3 regions of the Providencia sp. PROV200 genome follow, and region 2 is predicted to be linked to each of the others. Evidence: predicted binding sites of a transcription regulator. Region 2 holds the regulator's gene; each other region holds the start of a gene.
What was found. The regulator LexA, encoded in region 2, represses DNA repair genes until DNA is damaged. The targets are predictions, from matches to a motif close to TNCTGTATGTACATACAGNA.
Positions count from the first base shown of each region.

Region 1: the regulator LexA is predicted to act here: its motif matches at 1,746-1,765, upstream of M1E86_RS12830 (DinI-like family protein).
Region 3: the regulator LexA is predicted to act here: its motif matches at 2,177-2,196, upstream of mutH (DNA mismatch repair endonuclease MutH).

Region 1 is NZ_CP096307.1:2,793,339-2,796,830, reverse strand. It holds gene M1E86_RS12835 (phosphoethanolamine transferase) at 1-1,286, opposite strand, end outside; gene M1E86_RS12830 (DinI-like family protein) at 1,483-1,713, opposite strand; one part of gene M1E86_RS12825 (IS3 family transposase) at 1,885-2,753, opposite strand; one part of gene M1E86_RS12825 (IS3 family transposase) at 2,753-3,095, opposite strand.
Region 2 is NZ_CP096307.1:466,877-475,785, reverse strand. It holds gene M1E86_RS02095 (fimbria/pilus outer membrane usher protein) at 1-2,022, opposite strand, end outside; gene M1E86_RS02090 (fimbrial protein) at 2,120-2,713, opposite strand; gene zur (zinc uptake transcriptional repressor Zur) at 3,665-4,180, shown strand; gene lexA (transcriptional repressor LexA) at 4,338-4,955, opposite strand; gene M1E86_RS02075 (diacylglycerol kinase) at 5,091-5,465, opposite strand; gene plsB (glycerol-3-phosphate 1-O-acyltransferase PlsB) at 5,592-8,081, shown strand; gene ubiA (4-hydroxybenzoate octaprenyltransferase) at 8,163-8,909, opposite strand, start outside.
Region 3 is NZ_CP096307.1:2,985,258-2,994,166, reverse strand. It holds gene M1E86_RS13815 (alpha/beta fold hydrolase) at 1-44, opposite strand, end outside; gene M1E86_RS13810 (helix-hairpin-helix domain-containing protein) at 208-456, shown strand; gene M1E86_RS13805 (TerC family protein) at 453-1,184, opposite strand; gene mutH (DNA mismatch repair endonuclease MutH) at 1,261-1,947, opposite strand; gene sgrR (HTH-type transcriptional regulator SgrR) at 2,508-4,187, opposite strand; gene leuD (3-isopropylmalate dehydratase small subunit) at 4,661-5,266, opposite strand; gene leuC (3-isopropylmalate dehydratase large subunit) at 5,274-6,677, opposite strand; gene leuB (3-isopropylmalate dehydrogenase) at 6,679-7,767, opposite strand; gene leuA (2-isopropylmalate synthase) at 7,770-8,909, opposite strand, start outside.

The DNA of each region.
Region 1 (3,492 bases), 1.9 Mb from region 2:
TGTTTATGAGAATGTCCGTGTATTAAATCGGTTTTTGATTTATTTTCTTTATTAGCAAATGATACGCCGTGATCTGAAAAATACATAAAAGACCACTTGGTTTTAGTAGCATTTAAATCATCGTAAATGGATTTTAATAAATGGTCAGTTTCTTTGATTGATTGAACATAGCAAGACATTCTTTCATTTAAATAAAATACATCATATTTATTATTTGTTCTCTTACAAGCAGGTGAATGACTACCGATCAAATGAATAATAATAAGTTTTTTTGTAGTAACTTTATTCTCTATTGCCTTGTTTATATAAGGTAGCAGCTCAGCATCTGATTCTAATGATGAAAAATCTCCATGTTTAATAAATATAGATTTTTTTGCTTTTTTCCCAATACTTGCAATCGGTGAATCATGGATCCCAATTGAACCCTGGTTTGAAATCCAGTAAGTATCAAAACCCGCCTTATTTGCGAGAGTAACGACATTATTTTGTGGCCTAGAGTATTCAGTTAAGGTATTCATCAGTGATGGGACTGTTGTGGAGGCAGCTGAGATATAATTAGTAAATACTTTTCCTTTTATGTTATCAAAAAATGGAGTGTTAGCAATTTCAAAACCATAAGAATGCATGAAGCTTTTTCGAGCACTTTCGCCAATGACAATAATGTATGTGTCATAATCACTGGTACTTGATAATTTAGGATAATCATCTTTTTCTGCAAGCATTTCATCCATCTTAATTTTTTCATTAATGGTAGAGCTGATAGATAGGACTGTCTGCTTTATAAACTTAATCTCAGGTAAACCTGTATTTAAGATGGAAAACTCATCACTTGTAGCCCAGGTTTTAATGGGGCCTTGTAAAAAAATAATTAAGAAAATAAAAAAATTAGTGAGTTTTGTTTTTTTATGAATATTAAACCTGAATTTAGATGTATATATTCCCAATGCTAGTATAAAAAGGGAAAGTAAGTAGTGATAATAAGGAATGTTTGATAAAAACTCAATTGATTCCCCTGTGTTTGTATACAGTAATGCGGTTGAAATATTAAAATTTGGCTCACCGTAGAGCATAGCGATAGGGAAATACATCGAGGATATTACCGACAGAATAATTACTAATGGCATGTAGATAAATCTAAATTGGTTTATTGATATTAAAAATAGAAAAATGGATAGGGCATATATGATTTTAAAATCAAATCCTAACGAGATGTGAGATAGGCAAATAAATAGAAATAGTAGGGCCATTTTAGAATAATTTTTATTTTTTAAAGCTTGTAATTTCATTCTGCATGCTCTAATGATTATAGGGTTTAGTTATATGATATAATTATTTGGCGCATACATTAACAAATTTAAACAATGGTGAAAAGTACTTAATTCAGGTTTTCTGTTGCCAAAACTTCATAAGGGCTATTAACGCCTACCTTCACCTCTGTAATTCGAGGAACAATCTCGATATTACTTTCTCCACGATCATTTTTCATGCTGGTACCCATGAGTCATCAAACCAAATGTCTTCGATAATTTGATTTATTTGTTTTGTCGCATCGTCACTCTTAGCACCAGTAACCACTAATGATGTTGACGAACTTAGCGCCACCCTGAGGTTTAGCGGGCCGTATTTGTCACCAATTTTGTATATCACTTGTTCACGTAGGGCATTGCGTACTTTTTCAGATGGCTTGTTGCTATTTTCTTTATCAAAGAGAATTTCAATGCGTTGTATAACGTAGCATTTTGTTTGGCTGTGAATGTATACAGCATATTTATGTGTAGTAAAGAGAATTCAGGCAAGAGTAGTGGCAAAATACATGATTGTTGCTTGAGAAACATACTCTCTAATTTTTGAGGTTGACTAGTCCTGATATAGGTTGACAACTTTTCAGGCATAAAACGCTCGGTGAACCTCATCGGGCGTTTTATAGTTTAATGATAAATGCGGGCGCCTTTCATTATAAATCTGGATTGATTCTTCAACCAACCTTCGTGCCTGCTCTAAATTTCTTGGTTTTACTAGAAGATACTCCATTTTTAATATTCCATTAATTCTTTCTGCTAAGGCATTTTGATAGCAATCATAGCCATCAGTCATAGAACATTGAATATTATGATTTCTATGTATTTCTTGATACTCCGACGAACAATACTGTAGCCCACGATCTGAATGATGGATCAGCGATGTTGTCGAACAGCGTTTTTTTAAAGCCTGAACCAGCGACTTCTTCACCGAACTTGTTTTCATATTGTCATCTAAATGATATCCCACGATTTTTCGCGAGTACGCATCCGTAATTAAACTTAAATAGGTATCACCCTCATGTGTCGATAAATAGGTAATATCCGCTACCCAGAGTTGCTCAGGCTGTGTGGGGATAAATCCTGACTTAATTAAATTTGGATGTCGATGAAAACGATGATGGCTTAAAGTTGTTCTATGATAAGCCCGCTTATTCGGCACAAGTAACCGATGTTCCTTCAATAAAGTAAATAGCCGGTCACGACCAATAATCATTTGTTTTTGCTTTAAAATAAAATGTAACTTACGCCCTCCCAGTCTGGGATGAAAGGCGCGTTCAGACTTAACAATATCAATAATGGCCGTATCGATTTTTTGTCGTTCTTCAGTCTTATCCTGTCGCTTGTAGTAGGCTTGCCGGCTAATATTCATAAAACGACAAGCTATTGTTACGGTGAGGTTTTTAACCGTTTTTTCTTTAATAACTCGGCCTTGCGCTTTTTTGACAAGCGAACTCCGAAGTCTCTATCCATAACTTTGACAACAGCTTCAAAGAAATCGGATTTAAGCCGAGCTTCTTCAAGTTCCCTTTCGAGTAGTTTGATGCGTTGTTCTGGGGTTTGTTGCTCAGGAGTTTGGGTCATAGCAGTACCTTTATAAAGAGTATTGGGCGTACCTTCAGACCAATCTAATCTACCATGTTTACGAAGCCATACCAAAACGGTAGAACATCCTTGTATCCCATATTGATATTGAGCTTGTTTATAGGTGAGTTCGCCTTTTTCTACTTGGTCAACAACCTGTAATTTAAAAGCGAGGGAATAATCGCGTTGAGTTCGTTTAGTGATTGCTTTCATTACACTCTCCAATTTTAGATTGGAAAAGTGTCAACCTTATTTAGGATGGGTCAGGTGCAATAAAAAAGCCCACCGAAGTGAGCTTTTAGTAACTTTCAAATGCGCGTGCATTTCACGTGCACTTTCGAGTATTAATGTTGACAGTGTCTAGTCCAACTGATTTTGCTAACTTCCTGTTTTTAAACCTATTGTCCTATCACTGACCCACCAAATTTGGTGGAGCTGGCGGGAGTTGAACCCGCGTCCGAAATTTCTACATTCTCTCTAGGGGGTATATAAAACAATAGGTTATGTTAATAATCAAATGGTTACATGTCAGTGGTTAACAATGATTGACAGCCATTAACACCCTATATGGACATTTTGTGGATCATGTTAACGCTTGAACAACGAAAGT
Region 2 (8,909 bases):
CAACAGTATCCTTGACCCACCATTGATTGAAGTATTACGGTGTAAAGCACCACCTTCTTGGGTCATGGTCAGTCCCCCTTTCAACTGCATCGAAAGAGTAGATTGATTATCTTGAATATAAGTTCCACTCAAATTAAGTTGTGCGGTATCACCATCGTAGTTATACATACCAGATGTTGTGACCTTGTCTTTATCCCATGTACCCGCTGAAATAGAATAAGTACTACGTTCATTTATACGGTCATAATAGTTAACGTTATGGCTGCTTGTATTTCTTGAATAAGACCCCGAGTAACTAATACTCGCTTGATTATTATCCAACGGTACATTTAAATTCAGATAAACTCCGTCATCATCATTTTGATCTGATTTTGTTTTGTAAGCTGTTAAGCTAAGACTTAAATTTTTTATTTTCCCCAAATCAAAATAATTAGAAACTGTTAGATTATATTGATCCGATGATGACCTATTCCAATAAGTTTGATGTGAGTAATTTAAATACATATTAGTATTATATTCAGGGAATGCAGTACCAAATATAATAGTATAAAGCTCTTTACCACTATCAACCGTACTTTCATTATAGCGACGGTCAATAAATTGGCTCATGCTCATATAATTTTTTTCAGAAAAACGATAGCCTGCGAATGTAATTTGGCTGTTAATATCATCAAATTGTTTAGAATAAGTGACGTTATATGAATTACCCGTCAAGGTTTGGTTATTTTCGGTTCTACCCATTTCAGCACGAGAGATACTTAAGTTCCCTGACAATACGCCAAATGGTGCTAAATCACGCCCTAAACCAATCGCAATATTTTGATATTCTGATGAACCAAGAACACCACCGTAAATAGTTGTATTGTTAGTTACACCCCATGATAAGGACCCCAAACTAAATGCAGGACCTTGAGTATCATGTTCATTTTTAGTCGGTTTACCAACGACAAACTGGTAAATAAGCTGACCGGGCCGAGTCAAAGTCCCTAAACGAGATGTTTCTACCTTATAGTGAGTCACACTACCATCTTGTTCTTGAATAGAAACATCTAACGTACCACCACCAAAAGAGTTCACATCCTGAATACGAAATGGCCCAGGACTTACATCTTTTTGATAAATAATACGATCATCCTGCTTCACAATGACGGTCGCATTAGTTTTGGCAACCCCCGCAATTTCAGGTGCATAGCCTTGCAAACGCGGTGGTAACATAGATTCATTGGTTTCTAAACTAGCACCAATATAACGAATACTGTCAAACAGCGTTGAAGACAGGTATTGTTCACCAAATGTTAACCTTGAATTTAAGGAACGTATGGCTCGATACGCATATAATTGGTTCCATGACCATGATTGGCCGCCTTTATTTAATTGGCCTTTTTGCGTTTGCCAATCACCTCTAAAACGCCAAGCGCCAATATTTGTTCCCATTGTTCCTGTCGCTGTGATACCTGAATCTGTTCCTTTGTCACCCGTTTCTTTTTTAACCACCCGACCTGTCGCATTGTAGTCGATAAATGCACCTAGAATGCCATCATCCCAACGTGACGGAGGATCCCAATTCGGGTCTTCATATTCCATATAAGCTTGAGGGATGCTAATTTCGACAATATTTTTTGCAAGATCACCTTGAGTCCGCATTTCTGGTACAGACCGAATATCTAAACATTTTCCATCAAGTAACCAAGTTACTTTATTACTCCATTCAGGTTTTAATCCGAGTTGCTCATATAATTCAGGTGTAATACAAGCTAATGATATTTTCTCATCATAATTAGGTGTAAAGAATATAATGGATTGCTCCATGGAGATTTTGACTTTATTTACCGAAATAGCTAAAGAATAATTTCCAGGTGGAATATAATTGGCATGAGAAAACTTACTAAAATCGACATTTTCAGTGCTGTCTGCTTCTAAAAAATCAGTATTAAAATCAACTGCCTCTTCAGAAAATGCAACCATCGGCGTTAATATTAAAAGCATTAATTTTGTAATTAAATTGAGTTTCATGCTTTTCATTCAACTATGCCGCCTATCAGACTAAAAATGAAAAAAGAAGGTAGAAACATATGGCGTCATTAATACGCCACATGTTTTTACTTAACTAAGCTTGAACTTATTGGTAAATAATTTTGAAGTTAGCAACAGTGTTAAAACTACCTGTTGTTGCTTTCGCGTCCGCTGCTTCATTACCTTTAACATACGCAGAGAAGTGCAGTGTCGTTTCTTTACCATCACCCGCATTTAATGCATATCCATCACCAGTACCTGGGAATGCTTTACCAAATTCAACAACTTTGTCAGCACCATTAGTGATTACAATACCGGCATTTTTAACTTTTCCACCTAAGCCAAGTAGATCACCGGTAAAACCTTGGAAACCGGAAATAGTTGGGCCAGTAAAGGTGATTTTGGCGTTTTTATACGTTTCAGTTGAACAGTTCTTCAATACGATATCGAAATCTCTGTTATCTGAACGGTATTGGTTAGATGTCAGTTCATGTAATGCAATTTCACCAAACTCAACTAATTGTTTTAAGTTGTTTGCATCAATTGAACATGGAACATCATTAATAAAACCAGTGAAGCGAACTTCACCTTGTGAACTTTCAACTGTTGGTGGAGTTACTGGATCTTCAGCCACTGCAACACCAGAAATACCAACACCTAAACCTAAAGCCAGAGTTAACGCTAATTTATTCAGTTTCATAAACATTTCCTTTAAATGAGTAGGAAGTAGCTACCTCTTTTCTGATTTTTATTGATAAGGAGTCAATTTTATTTTTTTGATTACTTAACAGTGAAATTTTTCCGTCATCCAACATCATTAATTTCATTCAGATTAGAGGTGAATATATAAATAAGATCCTTTTCATCTATAATTTTTAAAATACCTAAAATTTTTAATTCTTTATTTTCTATTCAATATTAATTATTCCCATAAGGGGTAATTTGCCAAAATTGATATAGAAATAGAAAATGACTTTTTACACATGCCTTCCGATACTTTCTGATATCAATTCTACATATTCGATATTTATTGTCAAAACGAACACATAATTAGAGTTAATGCAGAATAAAATAACATCAAAGCTATAAGGCGAAAAATATAAAATTAAAATAGCATCAAAATATACATTTCAAATATATTACTTAGAAAAACTTATATAAAAACCTCATTCCTCACTTACAAATATCTCAAAATACGTCAAATTACAGATAGTTTTATATCGAAATTTAAATCTATAAATAAATACAAAAACGGAATTTAAAACTAAATGTTACGAAAAAATCACAGCAAGCATCTAAAAAGACAGGAAAAATAGCAACAAAAAGAATATTAAAAATTAAGGTTAAGATAAGTCTTAATTGAAATTACATCAAATTGAAACATAATATTTCAATTAATTGTTCGCAATGCGTTACGCTTTTATCATGTATTTGTTTAATATTTGTTTCTATTTCCCTATTTAATTTTAAATATCCTTTTTTATATTTTTCATTACCCTCATTTGCTTTCTTTATTAATCAAAAAAATACTTAGCAAGGTTAAAATTTTTTGATGGCAATGCTTTCATTTCTTGATTCTCTATAGTTCAAGAAACTGTGATAAACTTGTGAACAGTAAACATTTGCATTTTTCAACGGGTGGGTCAGTAAAATGGAAAAGATGAGTGAAAAAAAAGTTCTTGCGATGGCTGAACATATTTGCCAGTCAAGAGGCGTCAGATTGACACCACAAAGAGAAACGGTATTGCGCCTGATAGCACAGCAACATGGTGCAATCAGCGCTTATGATTTACTCGACCTGCTACGTGAAATTGAACCTCAAGCTAAACCCCCTACGGTTTATCGTGGCCTTGAGTTTTTAATGGAGCAAGGTTTTATCCATAAAATTGAATCAACAAACAGCTATGTCGTCTGCCATCATTTTGATAACCCAAGCCATATTTCTGTTATGTTGATTTGCGACCATTGTGGAAGCGTAACGGAAAGTGACTGTACAACAATAGAAGCTGCCATTATTAATTTAGCCGACGAACACCAATTCCGCTTAAGACATACCGTGGTGGAAAACCATGGCTTGTGTAAGAGTTGTGACGAAGTGAATAGCTGCCAAGATCACGAGCATTGTCATCATAACCACGAACAACCTATAACAGCAAAAAAGAAATAAATTGCTGTATTGCTAAAGAGTTTGATGAATACAGAGAGAAGAGAAAAAATATAAGACAGGAAATAAAACAGGCAGACCTCAAAATAAAGTAATGAAATCTGCCTGCCGTAGTCATTCCTGAGTGTAACCTACCATGACGCTTGGCTACTCACGGAAATTAATACCAATCACTGTTACGGATAACCCCAACAGCTAAACCTTCAATAGTGAAGTTTTGCTGGCGTAAATCAACAACAATAGGTTCGAATTCTGGGTTTTCTGCTATTAACTCAACGCGGTTACCCTGTTGCTTAAAACGTTTAACCGTAACTTCATCTTCGATACGAGCGACAACCACTTGCCCGTTGTGTACATTTTGCGTTTTATGCACAGCTAATAAATCGCCATCCATAATACCAATATCTTTCATGGACATCCCGTTCACACGCAATAAAAAATCTGCATGTGGTTTAAACAGCTCAGGGTCAACTTGATAGTGGCTCTCAATATGTTCCTGCGCTAATAATGGTTCGCCAGCGGCAACACGCCCAATCAGAGGTAACCCCTGATCTTCGGTTTCTTCTTCAAGAAGCAGACGAATACCTCGGGATGCGCCTGAAACAATTTCAATAACCCCTTTGCGTGCTAAGGCCTTTAAATGTTCTTCTGCCGCATTAGGCGAACGAAAACCAAGGCTTGCTGCTATCTCAGCACGTGTAGGTGGCATACCTGTCTGCGAAATGTGATCTCGCACCAGATCGTAAACCTGCTGTTGTCGAGCCGTCAGTGCTTTCATTCCGTTCCCCTGTTTGTTTATACAGTCAAGCTGTGAGTATATACAGGTAAATGAAGATTTGGAACAGTTAAATCGCTCAATTTAAGCATTTGTTATCGATTTACTCTCTTTTTCCCGATGAAGTAACCAAACACCTTAACCAGTGAAATAGCGTTGCCATAATACCAGCGCCCAAATGAACAAAGCTAAACCGATACTCACAAATACCGCAGCAGAACCAATATCTTTAGCTCTCCCTGAAAGCTCATGATATTCACTACCAATACGATCAACCACAGCCTCTACCGCGCTATTCAATAATTCGACTATTGCCACCAGCACAACTGAGCTTACTAACAGGATTCTATCTATGTAACTGATATCTAAATAAAATGCGATAAAAATTGCGATAATTGCCGCAACGGATTCCTGCCTAAATGCGGCCTCATTAACCCAAGCTGCCTTCAAACCTTTAAGGGAATACCCCGCAGCTTTAATCACTCGCGTGAAGCCCTTAACTTGACTCGCCATATTTATTCCTTAAAAAATACAAACAATAATCGATTTTTACGGTCAAAGTGAATTGTCAGTAACAGATCTAACCAGGTATTTCTGGTATGATTGCGCAGCATTGTTAACAAGAGGCTATAATCATTTATGTCACTATGGCGTAAAATATATTACAACACGTTGAATTTGCCACTTAAATTATTGGTAAAAAGTAAACTAATTCCTTCGGATCCCGTCACTGAGTTGCAGCTTGATGTCAACAGGCCAACTCTGTACGTATTACCTTATCATTCGAAGTCTGACCTCCTCACGCTACGGCATCAATGCTTAGCTATCGGTCTGCCAGACCCGCTAGTCGACAATGATATCAATGGAACGAAGCTTCCGGCTTACGTTTTTATCGATGATGGTCCACGTGTTTTTCGCTATTATTCACCGAATCCACGTAAAGATTCAGTAAAAACATTCCATGCTTATTTAGATTTGCACAAAAACAATCCAAATCTAGATATTCAAATGCTACCTGCATCCGTGATGTTTGGGCGTTCACCTGGGCGTGAAGGCCATACTCCAGCACCGCCACTGAAGCTGTTAAACGGTATCCAAAAATTCTTTGCCGTTTTATGGTTAGGGCGTGACAGCTTCGTGCGTTTATCTCCGATTGTCTCAATTGGGAAAATGGCGCAAGACCACGGTACAGATACCATCATTGCCAACAAACTCGCTCGTGTCGCGCGTATTCACTATTCGCGCCAACGCTTAGCTGCAGTTGGGCCAAAACTACCCGCCCGTTATGAGCTGTTTAATAAGCTATTAACGTCAAAAGCGATTGAAAAAGCCGTTGAAGACGAAGCGCGCAGTAAAAAAATCCCACTTAAAAAAGCTCAGCAAAATGCCGTTGGGATGATGGAAGAAATTGCGGCCAATTTCTCTTATGAGGCAGTTCGTTTAACCGATAGAGTTCTTAGTTGGACTTGGAACCGCCTTTATCAAGGTATCAATGTTCAGCACGCTGAACGGGTTCGCCAACTCGCACAAGACGGCCATGAAATCGTTTATGTTCCCTCTCACCGCAGCCATATGGACTACTTACTGCTCTCATATGTGCTATACCATCAAGGGCTAGTACCGCCTCATATCGCAGCGGGGATCAATCTTAATTTCTGGCCAGCAGGGCCAATTTTCCGTCGCTTAGGGGCCTTTTTTATTCGCAGAACGTTTAAAGGAAACAAACTGTATTCGACTGTTTTCCGCGAATATTTAAGTGAACTGTTTGCACGTGGTTACTCCATCGAATACTTTGTGGAAGGTGGGCGCTCACGTACCGGACGTTTATTACAACCGAAGACGGGCACCCTTTCAATGACGTTACAAGCGATGTTGCGCGGTGACTCACGCCCTATTACCATTGTTCCTATCTATATTGGGTATGAACATGTCATGGAAGTGGGAACTTACGCCAAAGAACTTCGTGGTGCAGAAAAAGAGAAAGAAGGCTTTTTCTCCATGGTTCGCGGGTTACGTAAATTACGCAACTTAGGTCAAGGGTATGTTAACTTCGGTCAACCTATTTCTTTACCTCATTACCTCAATCAGCGCGTACCTGATTGGCGCGACTCTATCGACCCTATCGAACCACAAAGGCCAACCTGGTTAAACCCAACGGTCAGTTCGTTAGCCGATAACATTATGGTTAATATTAATAATGCAGCCGCAGCCAATGCGATTAACCTCTGTGCAACCGCATTGCTGGCATCTCGTCAACGCTCGCTCACTCGTGAGCAACTGGTTGAACAAGTCGAATGTTACCTGCAATTATTACGCAACGTGCCATACACCGCAGATGCAACAACCCCAAATAAAACAGCCGAGCAATTGTTAGAACATGCTTTGCAAATGGATAAATTCGAAGTCGAAAAAGACAGTATGGGGGATATTATTATTCTTCCTCGCGAAAATGCCGTCTTAATGACCTATTATCGTAACAATATCCATCATTTATTGGTATTACCATCACTCATAACTAGCATTGTGCTACACCATGAGCGCATTAGTCGCCAAGATATTCACTATCAAGTCGGTCAAATTTACCCATTCTTAAAAGCAGAACTGTTTATGCGTTATAACAGTGATGAGCTACATGAAGCGGTAGATACGCTGATCGATGAACTGAATAACCAAAAGTTAATTTGCTTAAAAGAAGACGATATTGTGGTGTTAAACCCTCGCCGTATTCGTCCATTACAGCTTTTAGCTGCTGGTGTACGTGAAACTTTGCAACGTTATGCAATCACATTGTCATTACTCAATGCGAGCCCAGAAATCAGCCGTAGTACACTGGAAAAACAAAGTCGTATCCTTGCGCAGCGCCTTTCTGTTTTGCATGGTATTAATGCACCTGAGTTCTTTGATAAAGCGGTATTCTCGACGTTAGTCGATACCCTCAGAGAAGAAGGCTACATTGACAATAATGAAAATGATATTTTTGTTACCAATGCACAGAAACTGTATGCCGTTCTGGCCCGTTTGATGTCACCGGAGATCCGCTTGACCATTGAAAGTGTTAGCCAGGACGATGAGTTTTCGGAAAAAAAGCCAAGTGAAAGCACGCAATCTCTGGAGCAAAAGAAAAGCTAATCACGTTTTCTCAGGTTAATAAAACAAAAAGGTCATGTTAGAAATAACATGACCTTTTTACTTTGGCTCAATGGATGTAATTCAAAAATAACTGATAAAAATACCAATAAACAAAATTAAACCAACAAAGTTATTATTCATAAAAGCTTTAAAGCAAGGCGCACGTTCACGATTAGCCATTAATTGCTGCTGATAGATAAATAACCCCGCAACTAACACTAATGAAATATAATAAAGGGTTCCTAAGCCTGCCAGTGAGCCTATTACCAATAATAAGGCAACCATCAGGAATTGTAGTGCGCCAATAATCAGTTTGTCATATTGCCCGAATAAAATCGCGGTTGATTTCACACCAATTTTTAAATCATCATCACGGTCTACCATCGCGTACTGAGTATCGTAGATCACAGACCAGATAATATTCACTAAAAACAGTAACCAACAAACAGCAGGCAACGTTTCACCAACAGCAGAGAAAGACATTGGGATTGACCAACCAAAAGCCGCCCCTAATACCACTTGAGGTAAGTTACTGACTCTCTTAACGAAAGGATAAACCCATGCCAGAGCCAAACCGGCAACTGACAACCAAATCGTCATTGAATTGAGTGTTAAAACCAGCAGGAAAGAAAGACCAACAAGGCTTGCAAACAATATTTTTGCTTCTTTTTCAGTCACATCACCACTCGGGAGAGGGCGATGTTTAGTCCGCTCTACGTGGCCATCAAAATGGCGATCAGCAAAGTCATTAATGACGCAGCCAGCGGCACGCATAAAAAATACACCAGCAGTAAAGACGATTAAAAGATGTAAACTTGGCGTACCTTG
Region 3 (8,909 bases), 1.7 Mb from region 2:
TGCATCGTGTGTTGATGTGGGTTAGTCAGTGGTGCGTTATACATGGTGAATTCCTAACACAAAGCAGGTACAGATGGGGTGATAAGATAGGTCAGTTAATAATTATTAAAACTGGCATTGTTATAGTTGCAATTTTAAAGTATTAAATAGGTAAAATGCAAAATATTAGCTTAATAAATATAAATTCATTCACAAGAGGATCGTCAAATGGCATTTTCCGAATCAGAAAAAGAGATTTTATTGGCCGTCAAGGGTGTCGGACCCACGGTAATTAGCCGCTTGGAACAAATGGGTTTTAGCTCACTCGCACAATTGAGTGAAGCCTCCTATGATGAAATTTTGAGCTCTGGTGCCGCATTAACAGGCTCAAGTTGCTGGAAAAATAGCCCACAAGCGAAAAACGCGGTAGAGGGGGCTATTTTAGCGGCTAAACAGGCGATTAGATTGTCATCTTAATCGGTTTGGTTTCTGGTTTTCCATTTTTTGCTGCGCAAGATATTGAGAACTTGCACTGCCATAGAAAAAAACATAGCAAAATAAATGTAGCCTTTAGAAACATGGACTTGAACACTTTCAAGCAGCAATGTGAAGCCAACTAAAATCAAAAATGATAAGGCCAAGATTTTGACGGAAGGGTAACGATCAACAAAGTCACCAATAGGTTTGGCTGCAAGCATCATAATGAGTACCGCGATAACAACCGCTGCCATCATGATAAATAAATGGTCTGAAAGCCCCACTGCGGTGATCACGGAATCTAAACTGAAGATAATGTCTAATAAAGCAATTTGTATGATAGCCCCCCAAAATGAGCTCACTCTTTTGTTCGCCAGATGACTTTCACCTTCTCCTTCAATGGTTTCAAAAATTTCTTGGCTTGCCTTCCAAATAAGGAATATACCGCCTGCGCATAATATGAGATCGCGTGCGGAGACCACATGGTCAGCAACCGTAAAAAGTGGGGTAGTAAGGCGAGATAACCACGCAATAGAAGCCAGTAACGTCAGGCGCATCACCATTGCAGCAATAAGCCCAGTCCGTCTGGCACTATTTTGCTGGTGGTCAGGAAGTCTGCTCACCACAATACTGAGGAAAATAATATTGTCGATGCCTAGGACAATTTCTAATAGGGTTAGTGTGGCTAATGCCATCCAGGCATTGGGGTCTAGTATCCACTCAAACATCTTGGTACCTTCTAATTAACGAATTAAACAGTGATAATTATTTATCGTCTGCTCAGGTACAGGCGATGGTTAGCGACTAACGTATATTAAAATGCCGTGCTAATAAGGGCGCGGTAAAATCTTTTTTGAGATAAAAACCACGTGGTAGCGTCATAATGGGTTGACCAAACTCCCCAATAGCTTCAGTGAGTGCTTTATTGTTTGCTGCTTTAGGGCGAATTTGTAATACCTGCCCATAACGTGCAGTGATGCTTTCAACTTTGCCTAACACAATGAGATCCATTAACTCTTCCCAATCTTGCCGTAATAATTGCTCTTCTAACGGAGAAGGGCTCCAAATTAATGGGTTTGCGACTCTGCGCTGTGAAAGTGGAATTTGTCTTTCCCCTTCGATAGGGAACCATAAAATTCGGGACAGTTTGCGGCGAACATGGCTATTTTCCCATGTTAAGCCGCTATTTCCCGTTAATGGCGCAACAGAAACAAAGGTGGTTTCGAGTGGCGCACCATGACGGTCAATCGGGATCGTTTTTAATTCAATACCAATATGGGCGAAGTCTTGCTCTGCCTTACTGCCCGCGCTCGCACCTAAATAATACTCCAATAACATGCCAACCCAGCCTTTATCGCGCTTGAGATCAGGGGGAATAGGGATCGCCGCATGTTGGGCAAGCTCACCTAGCGTGTAGCCAGCAAGAGCTTGCGCTCGGCTCATTAAGGTTGCTTCGTTATCAGGTGGTGGTGGTGCAATAAATGGCGTCATGGTTTAAATAATAATGTATAAAAAGTAGCCAGTGGAAATACATATAACCTAAGAAGTATAACACTTTTTCCATGGTGTTTTTAACTATATGATATATATGAATATAATTTTATTTGTCTATCTAAATTATAAATTATTACAGAGGTTATTCAAGTTCATCCCAAGATAATCACAGGATCATGCACTAGGTTATCCACAGGATTTCTGGATAACTGTGAAAAATCGAGATTACTGTGTGTATTTACAGCCTTGACGAAACAGTTTTTATGACGAGAATCACAGAATGTGAGTAAGTTAAGCACATATCTTGTAGATAAATACAACGTTGTTTGATCTTTGCTCAGTTGAAGTCTTAAGCATTTTAGTCAAAAAAATAATCAGTGGATAAACGGATTTTTTGTTATTTATTTATTTGATTTATCAGTAGTTATTTAATTTTTATTTTTTTTGATAAAAAAGTGACTTGGGGATATACCCTGATTACCATGAGGTTGTTCACATGGATATCCACAGAAAAAGTGAATAACATCCTTATTATTCATTTTACCTGTTTATAACTATCAATATTTTGCTAGGTTATCCTCAGATGGTTTAAACCAGGCGGATTTAAAATCAAACCAGCCAAAGGTGTTCATTCTTACACCGCGCATGGTGTTTTGGCCTTGTAGTTCAAGCCAATGATGAAAGATGGGGTGAAAAATTTGTGAGTCAATTAAGCTTTCACACCAAGCTTCAACATCTAATTGGTTATTCCGCCATAGATTAAGTTCATCACTAAGGGGATTATTAAGGCATTGGCGTAATAACGGCATTTCGTACAAGGTAGCAAAAATGGAAAACTCAAGCGGTTTAAAAAAGTTAGCGGTTGCCAACCAGATATCACTTTGCCCATTGCCATTAAACCAATCATCGTAATCAATAATATTGACCTTGAGTTCCACCCCTTGTGTTTGTAACACGCGTTTCATGATTTGGCTAATCGCATAGAACTCATGGTGGTTGCGATAAAAAGTCACTGTCAGTTCAGTCAAATCATTAGGCTTAGGGAATAACGTGAGCATTTTACTGTGGTGCCAATGGAGCAATAAACCATAAGCGGGCGCCCAATGGCGCTGGTAAAAGGGTTCGCAATGAGCAAGAAGGTTCACAGGGGTTAAAAAGCTACACAACCACTTACGGACATCCTCACGCTGAGTAATAGGTGAACGCTGGTCCATTAACAGAAAATAGCAGCCTTCTTCCATACGGCTTTCGAGGGAGCCATTATGGTGCTTATCACCATCCATTTTTAATGTGGTACAAACCATTTGTTCTGAGAGTTCAGGAACCACCCAAATAGTCACTTCATCAAGTAGCGCACGATAACCAAAATAGCGGTCAAAAGCTGTGATAGTCAGCTTTTGAGGCAAGTTTTTTTCTACTTGATAAGGGCCAGTACCGATTGGGCAACGGCTAAAGTTCTCGAGGCTCTTCCACTCTTTCGGTAAAATAGCCGCATGATGACTGCCTAACAACCAAGGCAGCTGTTTATCAGGCTCACTTAACGTGATATCAATAACATAAGGGTGTGGTGAGCTGACGGATTGTATATGAGAGAACAGAGGCCAACAGGTTTTTAAGCGTAAAAGGGAATAGATAATATCGTCAGCAACCATTTCTCTCCCATGATGGAAATAAATAGCGGGGCGTAAATAGAAACGCCATTGGGTCTCACTGATAGACTGCCAATGGTGGGCAAGGCCATTTTCCACTTCCCCTTTTTCCTCATTTATATGGGTAAGGCCATTAAATATTTGGCTCATCAAGTGAATTTCTGAGCGGCGCATTGGCGCACCGGGAAGCAGTGTTGGGAAATCACGATAATAAATAATCCGTAATAGGTTTTTACCTTGTCGATAGCTGCGTTCCAATTCAGATAATACCATTTGGCGAATAGTTTCTTTATCACCAACCAGTGCAACTAATTTTTCAATACTTTCTTCTTTGAGTAATTGTTCAGCCTGTGCCTGCTGTAGCTCTAAGCCATTAACATGAAAAATAAGAGTGGAGCGTTTTCCTCGACCAGACTCTGCCTGCCAGCTAAGCCAACCCTGTGATTGCATATTATTAAGCAGTGTCCGAACATGACGGCGAGAGCAAAACAGCGTATCAGCAATATCCTGTAAGGTGGTTTCACTGTCTTGACCTTTAAAGTGCTGCCAGAGACGAATAAATTGGGTTTGTAATCGCGAATTAGACATAAAAGAGGAACTCCGGCAAAAAATACATCAATTTTAATTTCCTAAAATCTCACGATAATAGAAGGCAGTAAGTAGCTCGTTTGGTCTGCATGTTGCAGGCCGACTCCCCCATTTAGAGTAATGGTGTTTATCACCGAGCCGGTTTTTACCGGCTTTTTTTTCGTCATATTTTGCGCCGTGGCTGTGTTGGCTTCACTCCGCTACCCTAGTCACATACTGGTGTATGCTCCTAGGGATATCCTCGTTTGCCGCCTTGCCACAACACAAACTATTTAGAAAAAATTGTTCAGTTAAAAGCAAAAATCTTATTTTGTTATTAATTATACAGGAAGAAATTAATGGGGAAGTGATTTTGGATTGTAAATTTTTAGTGATGGATTAATTCCGCATTTTTGGTGCGAAGTAGGCGGTTTAGTTGGAGAATTAGAGCTAAAAGAGGAACTACGCCCACCAAAGTAGGCGTAGAAAAGGATTTATTGCATAAAGGATGGGATCTTGCTTTCAAAATCTTTAATTTGGTCGACATGTTGCAGTGTCAAACCAATACTATCCAAACCATTCATCATGCAGTGGCGGCGGAAGCTGTCGATTTCAAAATGATAGGTTTTATCTCCTGCGGTCACGGTTTGAGCTTCTAAGTCTACTGTAAACTGGCAGCCCTCATGAGCATTGACATAATTGAACAGTTCATCGACTTCGCTTTCACTTAATTTAATTGGTAATAATTGGTTATTGAACGAGTTACCATAAAAAATATCAGCAAAACTTGGGGCGATAACCACTTGAATGCCAAAGTCAGTTAATGCCCAAGGCGCGTGCTCACGAGATGAGCCACAACCAAAGTTTTCACGAGCTAATAAAATACTTGCCCCTTTGAAAACCGGTTTATTTAATACGAAATCAGGATTAGGCTGTTGCCCGTTCTCATCTAAAAAACGCCAGTCATTAAACAAATGTTGGCCAAAACCTGTGCGAGTCACTTTTTGTAAAAATTGCTTAGGGATAATGGCATCAGTATCCACATTTGCTGCATCTAAAGGAGCGACAATCCCGACGTGTGTAATAAACTTTTCCATCATTTTCTCCTTAGATTTGAATATCACGTACATCAGCAAAATGACCATTAATCGCTGCGGCAGCTGCCATTGCTGGGCTAACCAAGTGAGTACGACCAGCGCGACCTTGGCGGCCTTCAAAGTTACGGTTACTGGTTGATGCACAGCGCTCGCCTGGGTTTAAACGGTCATTATTCATTGCTAAACACATGGAGCAGCCCGGCAAACGCCATTCAAAGCCTGCATCAATAAAGATTTTATCCAAACCTTCTTGTTCTGCTTGGGCTTTAACTGGACCAGATCCCGGAACAACAATAGCTTGTACGCCACTAGCTACTTTTTTGCCTTTGGCAATTGCAGCGGCAGCACGTAAGTCTTCAATGCGTGAATTCGTACATGAACCAATAAAGACTTTATCAATTTTTACGTCAGATAATTTAATGCCAGACTCTAATCCCATGTAAGCTAATGCTTTCTCAGCGGAAGCTCGCTCAACAGGGTCTGCAAATGACTCAGGAGCAGGGATCGGTTGGTTGATGGCAATAACTTGCCCTGGGTTAGTTCCCCAAGTGACTTGTGGCGCGATGCTACTTGCTTGAATAGTGATGACTTTATCAAATTGTGCATCATCATCCGTTTTTAATGTTTTCCAATAAGCAACCGCATCGTCCCATTGCTGGCCTTTAGGGGCAAATTGGCGACCTTTCATATAGGCAAAAGTGGTTTCATCCGGTGCGATGATCCCCGCTTTTGCGCCTAACTCAATGGCCATATTACATACCGTCATACGGCCTTCCATACTCAAGTTTTCGATGGCTTCACCACAAAACTCAACAATATAGCCAGTACCGCCTGCGCTGCCCGTTGTACCGATAATCGCTAAAACGATATCTTTTGCGGTTATGCCTGCAGGCGCTTTGCCAACGACTTCAATTTTCATCGTTTTAGCACGTGCTTGTTTCAGTGTTTGAGTCGCCATCACGTGCTCAACTTCAGACGTTCCGATACCAAAGGCTAATGAGCCAAATGCACCGTGTGTTGCGGTGTGGGAATCGCCACATACAATGGTCATACCGGGCAAAGTAATACCTTGCTCGGGACCCATCACGTGGACAATACCTTGGTATGGGTGATTCAAATCATATAACGTTACGCCGAACTCTTTACAGTTCTTCATTAACTCTTGCATTTGAATGCGAGCCATATCACCACAAGCATTAATATCTTTGGTTTGCGTCGACACGTTGTGATCCATCGTTGCAAACGTTTTATTTGGCTGGTGCAAAGGACGGTTTTTAGTTCTCAATCCATCAAAAGCTTGTGGAGAGGTTACTTCATGTACTAAATGGCGATCGATATAAATCAAAGGGATTTCATTTTCGACCTCACGGACAACGTGGGCATCATACAATTTTTGATATAAAGTCTTGGCCATGTTACACCCCTTCTGCAATATAACGAGCAATGATATCGCCCATTTCACTGGTACTAATGGATTTGCCTGTGCCAGCTAAATCTGATGTTCTATAGCCCTCTTCTAAGGCTTTATTCACTGCGCGCTCAATGGCATCTGCGGCATCGGCTTGGTTTAAGCTAAATCTTAACAGCATGGAGGCAGATAAAATTTGTGCGATTGGGTTAGCAATATTTTTTCCAGCAATATCTGGCGCAGAGCCGCCCGCGGGTTCGTATAAACCAAAACCATCCGCATTCAGGCTCGCAGAAGGCAGCATACCCATAGAGCCGGTGATCATCGCACACTCATCGGAAATAATATCGCCGAACAAGTTAGAGCATAACACCACATCAAACTGAGATGGGGCTTTGATCATTTGCATTGCCGCGTTATCAATATACATATGGCTGACTTCAACATCGGGATATTCTTTTGCGATGTGATTGACCACTTCACGCCATAATACTGAGCTTTGTAACACGTTTGCTTTGTCAATTGATGTGACTTTGTTATTACGTTTACGAGCAGATTCAAACGCAATACGTGCAATACGCTCGATTTCATAGCGGTGATAAACTTCAGTATCAAATGCGTACTCTTCTTGGCCTTCGCCTTTACGGCCTTTTGGTTGACCGAAGTAAATCCCACCCGTTAATTCACGTACACAAAGAATATCAAAGCCTTGAGCTGCGATGTCTGCACGTAATGGGCAGAATGCTTCCAATGCCTGATATAAGCGAGCAGGGCGTAAATTACTGAATAATTTAAAATGCTTACGTAAAGGTAATAATGCGCCACGTTCAGGTTGGCTATCGGGTGGCAGATGTTCCCATTTAGGTCCACCAACAGAACCAAATAACACCGCGTCAGCCTCTTCACACCCTTTTACGGTAGCCTGTGGTAATGGTTCGCCGTGATTGTCGATTGCCGCACCGCCAACATCATACTCAGTGGTGTTGATTGTTATTGCAAAACGTTTGCTGATAGCAGCTAAAACCTTGTGAGCTTGCGCCATCACTTCTGGACCGATGCCATCACCCGGTAATACGGCAATTTTATAACTAGACATTGTTAAACAGCTTCCTTTGTGTTTGATTGTGATTCTTGATTTATTTTTTGTTTTTCTTTTTCAACTTGCTCAGAGCGCCAGATGCTATTCAGCACATGCACCATAGCTTTTGCTGATGATTCGACGATATCTGTCGCTAACCCCATCCCGTGGAACTTACGGTTATGGCATTCCACCACGATATCCACTTGGCCTAATGCATTTTCACCGTGGCCTTTAGCTGACAACTGATAAGAGACTAATTTCATAGGGAATTGGGTAATGTTGCTGATGGCTTGATAAATGGCATCAACGGGGCCATTACCGGTTGCCGCTTCAGATTTTACTTCGTCGCCACACTGCATTTTGACGGTCGCTGTTGCGACGATACTTGAGCCTGATTGTGTACTGAAATAGTCCATTACGAAGTGATCGGTTTCATCTTGTTGTTTCGTAAAGAAAGCCAAAGCTTCTAAGTCATAGTCAAAGACTTGGCCTTTTTTATCGGCTAAATTCAAAAATGCAGTATACAATTCATCCAATTTGAAATCTTTACCTTCGTGATACCCCATTTCCTCCATACGGTGCTTAACAGCGGCGCGTCCCGAGCGTGAAGTTAAATTTAATTGCTGCTCTTTTAAACCAATGGACTCTGGCGTCATAATTTCGTAGGTTTCACGATTTTTCAGCACGCCATCTTGGTGAATTCCTGATGAGTGAGCAAATGCGTTGCTGCCTACAACCGCTTTATTGGCTGGGATTGGTGTATTACATAATTGGCTAACTAACTGGCTGGTGCGGTAAATTTCTTTGTGATTAATATTGGTATGCACATTCAACATTTGTTCGCGCAATTTAATGGCCATAATCACTTCTTCTAATGCTGTATTGCCCGCGCGTTCACCTAACCCATTGATGGTACCTTCTACTTGGCGGGCACCGGCTTGTACGGCACTGATTGAGTTAGCAACTGACATCCCTAAATCATCATGGCAATGAACAGAAATAACGGCTTTGTCGATATTAGGCACACGGTTATACAAATCAGTGATAATGCCACCAAACTGGTAAGGTGTAGTGTAACCTACGGTATCAGGGATATTAATGGTGGTTGCACCTGCATTAATCGCGGTTTCTACAATACGGCATAAGTTATCAGGGTC